DNA from 2 places in the Streptomyces sp. Xyl84 genome. Region 2 is predicted to be linked to the other one. Evidence: riboswitches for the same ligand, from Rfam matches in the RefSeq annotation. Region 2 holds a riboswitch; the other holds the start of a gene.

Region 1 (5,843 bases), 5.1 Mb from region 2:
GGGCGCCGTCGCGGGCGGTCTGACCACGCAGATCGCCACCGCCATCTCCGCCGCCGCCGAGGAGTTCCAGGCCGACCTCCTGGTCCTCGGCCACCACCACCGCAGCGCCCTGGAGGCATTCATCAGCCCGCGGGTCAGCGACGCCGTCGCCCACGCCAGCCGGATCGCCGTCCTCCTGGCCCCCGAGGACGGCACCGCGACCGGGCGGAACTGAGCACCGAGGCCCCGGAGAGCTGACCCCCGAGGGCGGCTCCATCGCGGCCCCGCACATGACGGAACAGCGCTCCGGACGACTTACCGAGCGCTGTTCCGCTGTGTCGACGAATCACTGTCCGCAGCTCTTGAGGACACTCCAGGACGGCCGGGGTCAGGGCTCCGGCTGCTCCTCGTCGGGATCGGTCGACCAGCGGGACAGGAGTTCCTCGAAGGCGTCCATCCCCAGCAGGAGCAGCATCATCGCGATCGGAGTGCACAGCGCTACCAGAACCATGGAGCCTCCCGAGGGGAGCACCGGCGGACTCTTCACCCGGCCCCGCGAGCCGCACGCGGCGAGGCACTTCTCAGTGTGGGGCCGAATGGGCTAAAGCGCACTTCGTTGCCGGTGTGACTGCTGAGGCCCTGACCGGGGCGGCAGCGGCGCGCCCGTGCCGCGTCCCGGGCGTCCTGGCCAGGGTGCCGTCTTCCCGCGCCTTCCCGTGGCGCGGCGCCCCCGGCGGTGGTAACGCGGTTCCCGCCCTCCGGCGCGCCGCCCCGAGCGCGTCGCGCGTGCCTTCAGCGCCGACGCCGTGCGCGCAGCGGCGCGTAGACGAGCAGGGCCGCCACGAATCCGACCGGGTAGGCGAGATCGGCGCCGTGCAGGGCCCGCGCGGCCGGTCCGGTGTACAGGCCGGTGTTCATGAACGGCACGGACACGGCGAAGGCGACGACGAACGCGGTGAGCGCCGGCCACCAGGACTGCGGGCGGGCCGTCTCGTGCGACAGCTCGACCGGGCGGCCGCCGCGGGCCCGGGCACGGGCCGCCCAGTCGACGATGACGATCGCGAGGAACGCGGGGATCCAGTACCCGACGAACAGCAGGACGTTCTGGAAGCGGGCGGTGGTGTCGGCCGCGTGCATCCACAGCACCAGCGGGAAGCCGAGCAGCGCGGCGAGGGCGGCGGCGAGCGGCCGGGGCAGGCGTACGCCCATGGTCTGCAGCGCCAGCGACCCGCTGTAGTCGTTCATGGCGTTGCTGCACAGGGCCGCGAGCGCGATCGAGAGGAGTCCGAAGGCGCCCAGCGGGCCCCCGCCGAGCAGTGCGTCGACACCGTGGGCGGTCTGGTCGGTGAACTCGGCGGCGCCCCACAGGCCGAGCGCCTGCACCGCCACGAAGGACAGGCCGATGCCGAGCAGGGTGCACCAGAACATGCGCGGACGGGACGCCGAGCGGGGCAGATAACGGCTGAAGTCACTGGCGTACGGGGCCCAGGACAGGGCCAGACTCAGTGCGATCGTGCAGGTCAGGACGAACGCGCCGGCCTTGTCGGCGCCGTGTGCGGTGCCGGCCGTGGCCGCCGGGTGGGCGTGGTCCAGGAGCTTGACCGCGAGGACGGCGAAGGCCGCGGCGAGCGCGAACGTCATCACCGTCTGCAGCCGGTGGATCGCCTCGTAGCCGAGCACGCCCAGGGCGCCCTGGCCGGCCATCATCACCAGGACGCCGGCCCAGAACGGCCAGCCGCACAACTGGGCCAGCGCCTCCCCGCCGAACAGGCCGATCAGCGCGTCCCAGGCGATGGACGACAGCCACTGCAGCGCGGCCGGCACGGTGACGGCCCCGCCGAAGGCCAGCCGGGCCAGCGGCATCTGCGCCGCGCCGGTACGGCTTCCCCAGGTGCCCAGGTAGGCGGTGGGCACCGCGCCGAGCAGGGTGCCGAGCACCACGGCGGCGAGAGCGGTGGCGGCGTCCAGTCCGAGCGCGATGCCGACGGTGCCGGTGAACACGCCGGTCATGGTCAGGTTGGGGGCGAACCAGACGGTGAACAGCCGTCCCGGACCGCCGTAGCGGCTGTCCTCGGGCACCGGCGTGATGCCGCGTGCCTCCATCCGCAGATCACCGGGTGCCGTCGGCATCCGCCCGTCGAAGACGTGCCGCGGGCCGGCGACGGCCGGCTCGGTGCGGGCATGCGGCCATGACATGTGACATCCCTCCGCCAGTCCTAACTGGTTCAGGTTCGACGGGTGTGATCTCAGCCCCTGCGGGGGCACCCCGTGTCCAGGTACGGCCGCCAGGATAGCCCGGCCCGCCGTCAGGCCTCGCCCGGGTCCGGCACGTCGAGCGCCAGCACGGCGAAGGTGGCCAGCCAGTGGTCGGTGGTGAAGTCGCCGCGTTCCACGGCGGGCAGGCCCGCGGCGAGGTGCGCGTCGGCCGCCTTCGCCAGGCGGCTGCGGACCGGGCCGGCCGGCAGCGCCCCGGCGATCGACCGCAGTGCGGCGGCCCTGCTCAGGGCGAGGCCCAGCAGGTGACCGATCTGCGGATCGGCGTGGTCGGAGACGACGGGCACGTCCAGGAGCGGGCAGGGCGCGCCGGAGCGCAGCGCGGGCAGGAAGCGGTCGAGCCACTGCGCGAACCGCTCCCCGTCGAGCACCCGGCGCATCGCGTCGGCCTCGCTCAGCGCGGGCGACAGGAAGTCCTGGCCCGAGGGCTCCCAGTGCGCGGGGGCGTCGTGGTCGTCGGCGAACCAGGCCAGCAGGCGTTCGCGCACGGCCTCGGTGGTCGTGGCCGACAGTTCCCCGGTGTCCAGGAGGAGACCGAGCGCGAAGGCGCTGTTGGGGTGGTTGCCGTGGCGCACCGGATAGGTGGCCTTCGGCAGCCAGTCGGCCAGCAGCCGGTCGACGGCGGCGACGGCCGGTGCCAGCGCCTCGCTCCAGCGTGCGCCGGCGGCGCCCCCGTACGCCCGGCACTCGGCGGCGAGCGCGACCAGCCACGCCCAGCCGTAGGGCCGCTCGAAGGAGGGCCGCTCCAGGAGGTAGGCGGCCTCGACGGCGAGGGCGTCCGGGGTGAGGTGCCGGTCGAGCACCTCGGTGAACGGCGCCGTCCCGGCCAGGGCGGGCGTCGCGCCGTGACGGCGCAGCATACGCACGAGCAGCCAGTGCATGTGGACCGAGGAGTGCCAGTCGTAGGCACCGTAGAAGGCCGGGTGGAGGGTGCTCGGCCGCACGTCCTGTCCGGCCGAGGTGACCAGGTGGGCGGGGAAGTTGGGGTACTCGCGGGTGATGTTGGCGAGGGCGAGCCGGGCGAAGGGCTCCGCGTAGGAGGTGAGCGGCATCAGTGGGTGGCCCCCTCGGTGGTCTTCAGGTCCTGGCCCGCCGGGGTGGTGGCGGCGGCGACCAGCAGGGCGCGCAGTCCGCGGGCGACGGTGGCGGGCTCCAGGGCCGGGGCGGTGCCGTCGGTGACCTGCTCGGGCGCCCAGGGCACGTGCACGAAACCGCCGCGGACGTGCGGGAACTCGGTGGCGATCAGGTGGCCGAGGCCGTAGGCGACGTGGTTGCAGACGAAGGTCCCGGCGGTGTGGGACACGGCGGCCGGGACCCCGGCCGCGCGCACGGCGGCGACGCAGGCCTTGACGGGCAGCGAGGAGAAGTAGGCGGCGGGGCCGCCGGGCACGACCGGTTCGTCCACCGGCTGCGCGCCGTCGTTGTCGGGGATGCGGGCGTCGTCGAGGTTGATGCCGATGCGTTCGACGGTGACGCCGGGACGGCCGCCCGCCTGGCCCAGGCAGAGGACCAGGTCGGGGGCGCAGGCGCGGACGGCGTCCCGCAGCGCGCCGAGGGAGGTGGCGAAGACGCAGGGGAGTTCGGCGGCGGTGACCGTGAGCCCGGCGGGCGGCTCGGCGGCCAGGAGGGAGGCCGCCTGCCAGGAGGGGTTCACTGTCGCGCCGCCGAAGGGGGCGAAGCCGGTGACGAGCACACGGGTCATGGGACTTCCTTCACGGGGGACGACGGTGGGACGGGTCCGGCGCGGCGGCCCGGCGCGCGGTGCCGGCCGGGCGGCTCAGAAGGCGAAGACCGCCATGATCACGGTGCAGCAGACCAGGAGCGGCAGTGCCGTCGGGATCTGCGCCTTGATCGGCCCGTACTGGTCCTTCAGTTCGAGCAGGGTGGCCGGGACGATGTTGAAGTTGGCGGCCATCGGCGTGCACAGCGTGCCGGCGAAACCGGCCAGCATGCCGATGGCGAGGACGGCCGCCTCGTTGCCGTGCATCTGCTCGATCAGGACGGGCCAGCCGATCGCCGCGGTCATCACCGGGAAGGCGGCGAACGCGTTGCCCATGATCACCGTGAAGAGGAACATCCCGACGCAGTACGCGATCACCGCGAGGTACTTCGAGTTGTCCGGCAGCACGTCGTCGACGATCTTGCCGACCTGGGTGCCGACCCCGGCCAGCGCGAAGATCGACCCGAGGACGGCGAGGAGCTGGGGCAGCAGCAGCGCGGAGCCCATCGCCTCCAGCATGGAGCGGCCGGAGTGCAGCGGCACGGAGAGCTTCTTCTCACCCGTGACGAGCATGCCGACGACGAGGGCGACGACGCATCCGACGCCGAGGCCGATCAGCGTGGCCTTGCCCGTCTCGAACAGCCCGGAGTCGTCGAGCACGGAGGCGCACACGATCGCGACCAGCGGGATCGTCAGGGCCGGGATGAAGATCCGGCTGCCCAGCCGGGCGGCGGAGGCCTCGCGCTGCTCGGCGGTGGTGGTCACCGGGACGCCCTTGCCGAGGAAGTTGAACCCGGCGAGCACGATCAGCACCAGGACCGCCACACCGAGCGGTTCGGCGGGCAGGGTCCAGCCGCCGTTGTGCGCCTCGCCGTTGGCGACGCCGGTGCCGTAGGGGAAGGTGAGGCCGAGCAGCCCCCAGAACGCCGCGGACGTCCACCGCTTCGGGTTGCTGCGGTCGGCCGCCATCTGCACGGCCATGACGACGAAGACGAGGCCCACCAGCCAGTAGAGCCATTCGACCTTGATCACTTGGCGGTTCCCTTCGGCAGCGGCAGGTCGTGCTCCGCGGCGGCGAGCGCCATCTCGCGCTCCAGTTGCCGGTCCAGGAGCAGCAGACGGGCGCCGTGGATGAGGAAGGCGCAGACGGCGAGCGGGATCGCCCACAGCGCCAGCTGGGTCGGTTCGAGTTCCTGGTGGTACGTCGAGTTCACGAAACCGGTGATCAGGAGGATCGAGCCGATCGCGATGAAGCAGTCCTCGCCGAAGAAGACACCGACGGTGTCCGCCGAGGCCGCGTAGGAGCGCACCTTCTCGCGCAGGCGCTCGGGCAGCGCCGCGCCCGTGGTCCGTTCGGCAGCCGCCTCGGCCATGGGCGCGACGAGCGGCCGCACGGTCTGCGCGGGACCGCCGATGCTGTTGAGGCCGAAGGCCGCCGTGACCTGCCGGACCAGCAGGTAGACGGTGAGGAAGCGGCCGGCACTGAGGCTGCCGAGACGGCCTATGAGGTTGCGGGCCTGCTCACGCAGGCCGTAGCGCTCCAGGAGGCCGATCACGGGGAGCACGATGGCGAAGACGGTGACCGAGCGGCTGTCGGCGAAGGACCGGCCGAAGGCCGCGAGGACCTCCAGCGGGTTCATCCTGCCGAGCAGTCCGGTGACGATCCCGGCGACGCCCACGACCAGGACGGGATTGCGGCGTGTGACGAATCCGAGGATCACCACGACCACACCGAGGAGAACGATCATGCGCGGCCTTCTTCAGGCGTTGGGGACAGGGTGCCCCGCAGGGGCGGAGCCGGGCTTCCGGTTCCAGGGGGATGCACGGACCCTAGGCGATCGTTGAACGATCGAACAAGGGGTGAATTCAC
Region 2 (5,843 bases):
ACCCGTCGGCCGCGAGCGCCGGGTGCATCACCTTGAGGGCGAGTACCCGGTCCAGGCGGGTGTCCAGGCCCCGGTAGACCGTGGCCATCCCGCCGACGGCGATCCGCGCGTCGACGCGATACCGGCCGTCGAGCACCTGCCCGACGAGAGGGTCCTGAAGGGTCGTATCCACGCAGGGGAGTCTACGAGCCGCCACGGACACCCGAGCCGCCGAGCGGCGCTCCGCGGCGGGACTGCAGCCGACCTGTGACGCTTCCCACGCGCGCGGGCGGCGAGCCGGGAGCGTGCGCGGGGCGCGCGGGCGAGGCCCGCCCTCGGGCAGCGACCGGGGCCCCTCCCTGTGCGAGGGGCCGGGGAAGACCCAGGTGCGTGGCCGGCCGGCCTCAGAAGGCCGGGCGTTCCGGGTCCAGGTCGGCCAGGCCCTCCACCGGGGACGAGGCCTCGGCGAAGTGGCGCCGGGGGATGCGGCCCGCCAGCCGGGCCAGGCGGCCGGCCGTCACCGCGTGCCGCATCGCCTCGGCCATGACCGCCGGCTCCTGTGCCCGCGTCACCGCCGAGGCGAGCATCACGCCCGCGCACCCCAGCTCCATGGCCAGCGCCACGTCCGAGGCCGTGCCGGCGCCCGCGTCCAGGATCACCGGCACGCGCGCGTGCTCCACGATCAGCTGGAAGTTGTGCGGGTTGCGGATCCCGAGCCCGGAGCCGATGGGCGAGCCCAGCGGCATGACCGCGGCGCAGCCGACGTCCTCCAGCTTCCGGGCGAGCACCGGGTCGTCGTTCGTGTACGGCAGCACCGTGAAGCCGTCGTCGACCAGGGTCTCCGCCGCGTCCAGCAGTTCGATCGGGTCCGGCAGCAGGGTGCGCTCGTCGGCGATGACCTCCAGTTTGACCAGGTCGGTGCCGAGCGCCTCCCGGGCGAGCCGGGCCGTGAGCACCGCCTCGCCCGCCGTGAAGCAGCCCGCGGTGTTGGGCAGCACCCGGATGCCGAGCTTCTCCAGCACGGACAGCACGGAGCCGTGCACGGAGGGGTCCACCCGGCGCATCGCGACCGTGGTCAGCTCCGTTCCGGAGGCCACCAGGGAGCGTTCGAGGACGTCCAGGCTGGGCGCACCGCCGGTGCCCATGATCAGCCGGGACGTGAAGGACGTACCACCGAGGACGAAGGGGTCGTCGGCCATGGTTCAGCCTCCTTGGACGGCGGTGAGGATCTCGACGCGGTCGCCCTCGGACAGAGCGGTGGAGGGCCACCGGTCGCGCGGGACGACGGTCTCGTTGAGGGCGGCGGCCACCCCGGAGGGCGCCGCGGTCAGGGTCCGTACGACGGCGTCGAGGGCCGTGCCGTGCGCGAACTCGCGCGGCTCGCCGTTGACGGAGATGCGGACGGGGGTGCTCATGCGGGCTGCTCCGTGAGGGGGGCGGCGTGGAAACGCCGCGGGCTGAAGGGACGGGCCTCGTCCGGCAGCTCGCCGGTGGCCAGGACGTGCGCCATGACGTCACCGGTGACCGGGGTGAGCAGCACACCGTTGCGGTAGTGCCCGGTGGCCACCAGCAGCCCGTCCAGACCGGTCGGGCCGAGCAGCGGCGCGTTGTCGGGGGAGGCGGGGCGCAGCCCGGCGCGGGTCTCGGTCAGCGGCAGCTCGGTGATGCCGGGCACCAGCTCGTGCGCGTCGCGCAGCAGCTCGTAGACGCCGCCCGCCGTCACCGTGGTGTCCCAGCCCAGCTCCTCGCTGGTGGCCCCGACGACCAGCTCGCCGCTGAGCCGCGGCACCAGGTAGAGGTGGCCGCCGCGCACCACGGCCCGCACCGTGCGGCTCAGGAACGGCGCGTACCGCTGGGGCACGGTCAGCCGGAGCACCTGCCCCTTCACCGGCCGCACCGGCGGCAGCAGGTCGTCCGGGACCCCCGCGAGGCGTCCGCTGAGGCTGCCGGCGGCCAGGACCACCTGCCCGGCGCCGAGCGCGGTGCCCTCGCGCAGCACGCAGCCCGTGGCCCGCTCCCGTTCGACGGTGAGCCGCTCGGCCCAGGCGCGGTGGAAGACCACGCCAGCGCGCTCGCAGGCCACGACCAGTGCGGCGGCCAGCCGCCGCGGATCGATCTGGTGGTCGCCGTCCACCCGCAGCCCGCCGCGCACGCCCGGCGCGAGCATCGGCTCCAGGCGCCGGCACTCACGCCCCGACAGCCACTCCGACTCCAGCCCCGAGCGGTGTTGCAGGGCGTGCAGTTCCCGCAGGTGGGCGCGGTCGTCGGCGTCCAGCGCGACGGCCAGCGTGCCGCACCTGCGGTAACCGAGGTCGTGGCCGGTCAGCTCGGTCAGCTCGGCCGCGAAGTCCGGGTAGCGGCGGGCCGAGGCCAGGTTCAGGCCGAGCAGCGTCTCCTCGCCGTAGTGCAGTTCCGTGACGGCGGCCAGCATCCCGGCCGCCACCTGCGCGGCACCGCCGCCCGGCTCGGGGTCCACCACGGCCGTGGACAGGCCGCGCCGGGCCGCGCGCCAGGCGGTCACGAGCCCGATGATCCCGCCCCCGATGACGAGGACGTCAGACGTACGTGGCAACGACATGGGCGTCCAGCCCCTCCCTTCGCCGGCATGACCCGGATCAGGTTCGTACGGTCGGAGGCCGCCAGCCTCCCTCTCAGCCCGGTGCGTCCGGGCTCCCGCGAGTGCTTGTACGGTGGCCACCCTAGTCCTTGGAGCAGCGCTTTTGTAAGGGAGCCTCCCGTATGCCGCCCTCGCTGGACGGTCTCGTCCTCGCCCCCGTCGCCGATCAGGCCCCCGGCCAGGTGGGCACCCGGACCCGCTTCACGTACCACGAACGGGGCGGGGAGATCTGGGCCGAGTACGCGGGCGGCGACGTCGTCCGCGGTCACCTGGTGGGCACCAGGGAGGGCGACCGGCTCGACTTCCGTTACGTCCAGCTCAAGCACGACGGCACGACCTCCTCGGGGCACTGCGTCTCCACGGTGGTCGAACTGCCCGACGGGCGGGTGCGGTTGGAGGAGACGTGGGAGTGGGAGTCGCAGGCGGGGAGCGGCACGAGCGTGGTGGAACAGGTGGGTGACTGACGGCGGCGGGCGGGGCGCGGTCCCGTCGGGGGCGGCGTGACCTCGGCCGGCGTGACCGGGAATCGCGGCCGGGGCACGGCCTCGGCCGGCGTGACAGGGACGCGGCGGGCGTTGTGGAGCACGTCACTCCGCACGCCCCCTGACTGACTGAACGTCAGCTGACTATGGTGATCAGGTGAGCGAGCAGACGCAGGAACAGGGCACGGCTCAGCCGCGGCGCGTGGTCGTCGCCGGCGCTGGCATGGCCGGTGTGCAGACCGCGGTCGCCCTGCGCGAGCAGGGCTTCACCGGCACGATCACCCTGATCGGCGCCGAACCCCACCAGCCCTACGACCGGCCACCGCTGTCCAAGGCCGTCCTGCTCGGCAAGGCCGAGGGGTCCGCCTTCGACGTCGACTTCGAGGCGCTCGGCCTGGAGCTGCGGCTCGGCTGCGAGGCCCTGGCGGTCCGCTCCGAAGCGCACGTTCTCGACACCTCCGAGGGACCCGTCCCCTACGACGTCCTCGTCCTCGCCACCGGCGCCGAGCCGGTGCGGCTGCCCGGCGCGGAGGACGTCCCCGGCGTGCACCTGCTGCGCACCCTGGACGACGCCGAACGGCTGCGGCCGGTCCTCGCCGAGCAGCACGACGTCGTCGTGGTCGGCGCCGGCTGGATCGGCGCCGAGTTCGCGACGGCCGCGCGCGAGGCGGGCTGCGCGGTGACGGTCGTGGAGGCCGCCGACCGGCCGCTGGCCGGGGTGCTGCCCGCCGAGGTGGCCGCTCCGATGACCGCCTGGTACACCGACAGCGGCACCGTGCTGCGCACCCGCGCGCGGGTGGCACGCGTCGAGCCCGGCGCGGTCGTGCTCGACGACGGGTCACGGCTGCCCGCGGGCGCCGTCGTCGTCGGCATCGGCGCCCGCCCCGCGACCGCCTGGCTGGCGGGCTCCGGCGTCGAGCTGGGCGAGCGCGGAGAGGTGCTCGCCGACGACCACCTGCGCACCAGCGCGGCGGACGTGTACGCGGTCGGCGACTGCGCCTCCTTCCCGTCGGGCCGGTACGGCGAACGCCTGCTGGTCCACCACTGGGACAACGCGCTCCAGGGCCCGCGCACGGTCGCCGCCAACGTGATCGGCCTGACCCCTGCCGTCTACGACCCGGTGCCGTACTTCTGGTCCGAGCAGTTCGGCCGCTTCGTGCAGTACGCCGGCCACCACACCGCGGCCGACGCCACCGTCTGGCGCGGCGAGCCCTCCGGCCCGGCCTGGACGGTGTGCTGGCTGCGCGACACCCGGCTGGTCGCCCTGTTGGCGGTCGGCCGCCCGCGGGATCTCGCCCAGGGCCGACGGCTGATCGAGGCCGGTGCGGGGATGGACGCGGGGCTGCTGGCGGACCCGTCGAGGCCGCTGAAGGCGGCCACCGCGTAGCCCGCTCGCCGGACGGTCTCCGCCCAGGTGGACGGGGTCGGCTTCCGAGTGCCGGTGGCAGATGGCACGCTTGTCCCGTGACCGAGATTGACGCGAAGACCGATGCGCTCGTCCCCGCCTGGCTGACCCTGCCCGACATCGCCGAGATGCTCGGCGTCGACGTGACGCGTGTGCGGCAGCTGGTCAAGGAGGGCCAGCTCATCGCCGTACGCCGCGGTGAGAACCGCGCGCTGCACGTCCCCGCCGCCTTCATCGACGGGGACAAGGTCGTCAAGGGCCTGTCCGGGACCCTGACGCTCCTGCGGGACGACGGCTTCACGGTCGAAGAGATGATCGAGTGGCTCTTCACCCCCGACCCGACCCTGCCCGGCACCCCCGCACAGGCCCTGAGCGAGAATCGCGGCACGGAGGTGAAGCGCCGCGCCCAGGCGCTCGCCGTCTGACCCCGGGCGCCACTGACAGGGCGGCCCGCCGGCAGGGCCGCCCGCTGCCCGGACCGAACCATTCGTCCGGCGTACGGGTACCGCCGCCGTGGACCGGGACCCGTACGGGCCCCGGAGCCGCGGCCCGTACGCCATCGACACCACCGCAGACCCATCACGGGGGGACCCACGCATGTCCGACACCGCCGCAGCCGCCGCCCGCGCCCGCCTGGCCGACGCGCGCCTGTACCTGTGCACGGACGCCCGCAGGGACCGCGGCGACCTGCCCGAGTTCCTCGACGCCGTGCTCGCGGGCGGTGTCGACATCGTGCAGCTGCGCGACAAGGGCATGGAGGCCGGGGAGGAACTGGAGCACCTCGCGGTGTTCGCCGACGCCTGCGCGCGCCACGGCCGGCTGCTCGCGGTCAACGACCGCGCGGACGTCGCGTACGCCGCCCGCGCCGACGTGCTGCACCTCGGCCAGGGCGACCTGCCGGTCCCCGCGGCACGCGCGATCCTCGGCGACGACGTCCTGATCGGCCGCTCCACGCACGCCGGGTCCGAGGCCGCCGCGGCCGCCGCGCAGGACGGCGTGGACTACTTCTGCACGGGCCCCTGCTGGCCCACCCCGACCAAGCCCGGCCGTCACGCGCCCGGCCTCGACCTGGTCCGCTCCACCGCCTCCCTCGGGACCGACCGCCCCTGGTTCGCCATCGGCGGCATCGACCTCGGCAACCTCGACCAGGTGCTGGAGGCGGGCGCCCGGCGCGTCGTCGTGGTGCGGGCGATCACCGAGGCCGACGACCCGGGCGCGGCGGCGGCCGAGTTCGCGAAGCGGCTGCGGCAGGCCTGACCGGGCCGGCCGCCGGCGCGCACCGGGGCGCCCGGGAGCCGATGCGCCGAAGTGTCCACGGAGTGGACAACAAGTCGGCAAATCGGGCAAAACACCAGCGTTC

The links. Region 2 has a riboswitch for thiamine pyrophosphate ahead of thiO (glycine oxidase ThiO). Riboswitches for the same ligand answer to the same signal wherever they lie in the genome.
Region 1: it holds a riboswitch for thiamine pyrophosphate, as region 2 does, so the genes downstream of both, AC6I72_RS01125 (purine-cytosine permease family protein) here and thiO (glycine oxidase ThiO) in region 2, are expected to answer to the same signal.

The regions. Positions count from the first base shown of each region.
Region 1 covers NZ_AP029182.1:254,390-260,232, reverse strand. Annotated here, with positions in the region: gene AC6I72_RS01135 (universal stress protein) at 1-214, shown strand, start outside; gene AC6I72_RS01130 (hypothetical protein) at 368-490, opposite strand; gene AC6I72_RS01125 (purine-cytosine permease family protein) at 772-2,175, opposite strand; TPP riboswitch at 2,165-2,258, opposite strand; gene AC6I72_RS01120 (DUF2891 domain-containing protein) at 2,286-3,305, opposite strand; gene pcp (pyroglutamyl-peptidase I) at 3,305-3,955, opposite strand; gene AC6I72_RS01110 (DUF979 domain-containing protein) at 4,031-5,005, opposite strand; gene AC6I72_RS01105 (DUF969 domain-containing protein) at 5,002-5,721, opposite strand.
Region 2 covers NZ_AP029182.1:5,376,148-5,381,990, forward strand. Annotated here, with positions in the region: gene pknB (Stk1 family PASTA domain-containing Ser/Thr kinase) at 1-172, opposite strand, end outside; gene AC6I72_RS23305 (thiazole synthase) at 384-1,178, opposite strand; gene thiS (sulfur carrier protein ThiS) at 1,182-1,394, opposite strand; gene thiO (glycine oxidase ThiO) at 1,391-2,557, opposite strand; TPP riboswitch at 2,555-2,666, opposite strand; gene AC6I72_RS23320 (avidin-fold protein) at 2,719-3,060, shown strand; gene AC6I72_RS23325 (NAD(P)/FAD-dependent oxidoreductase) at 3,236-4,465, shown strand; gene AC6I72_RS23330 (Rv2175c family DNA-binding protein) at 4,543-4,908, shown strand; gene thiE (thiamine phosphate synthase) at 5,081-5,740, shown strand.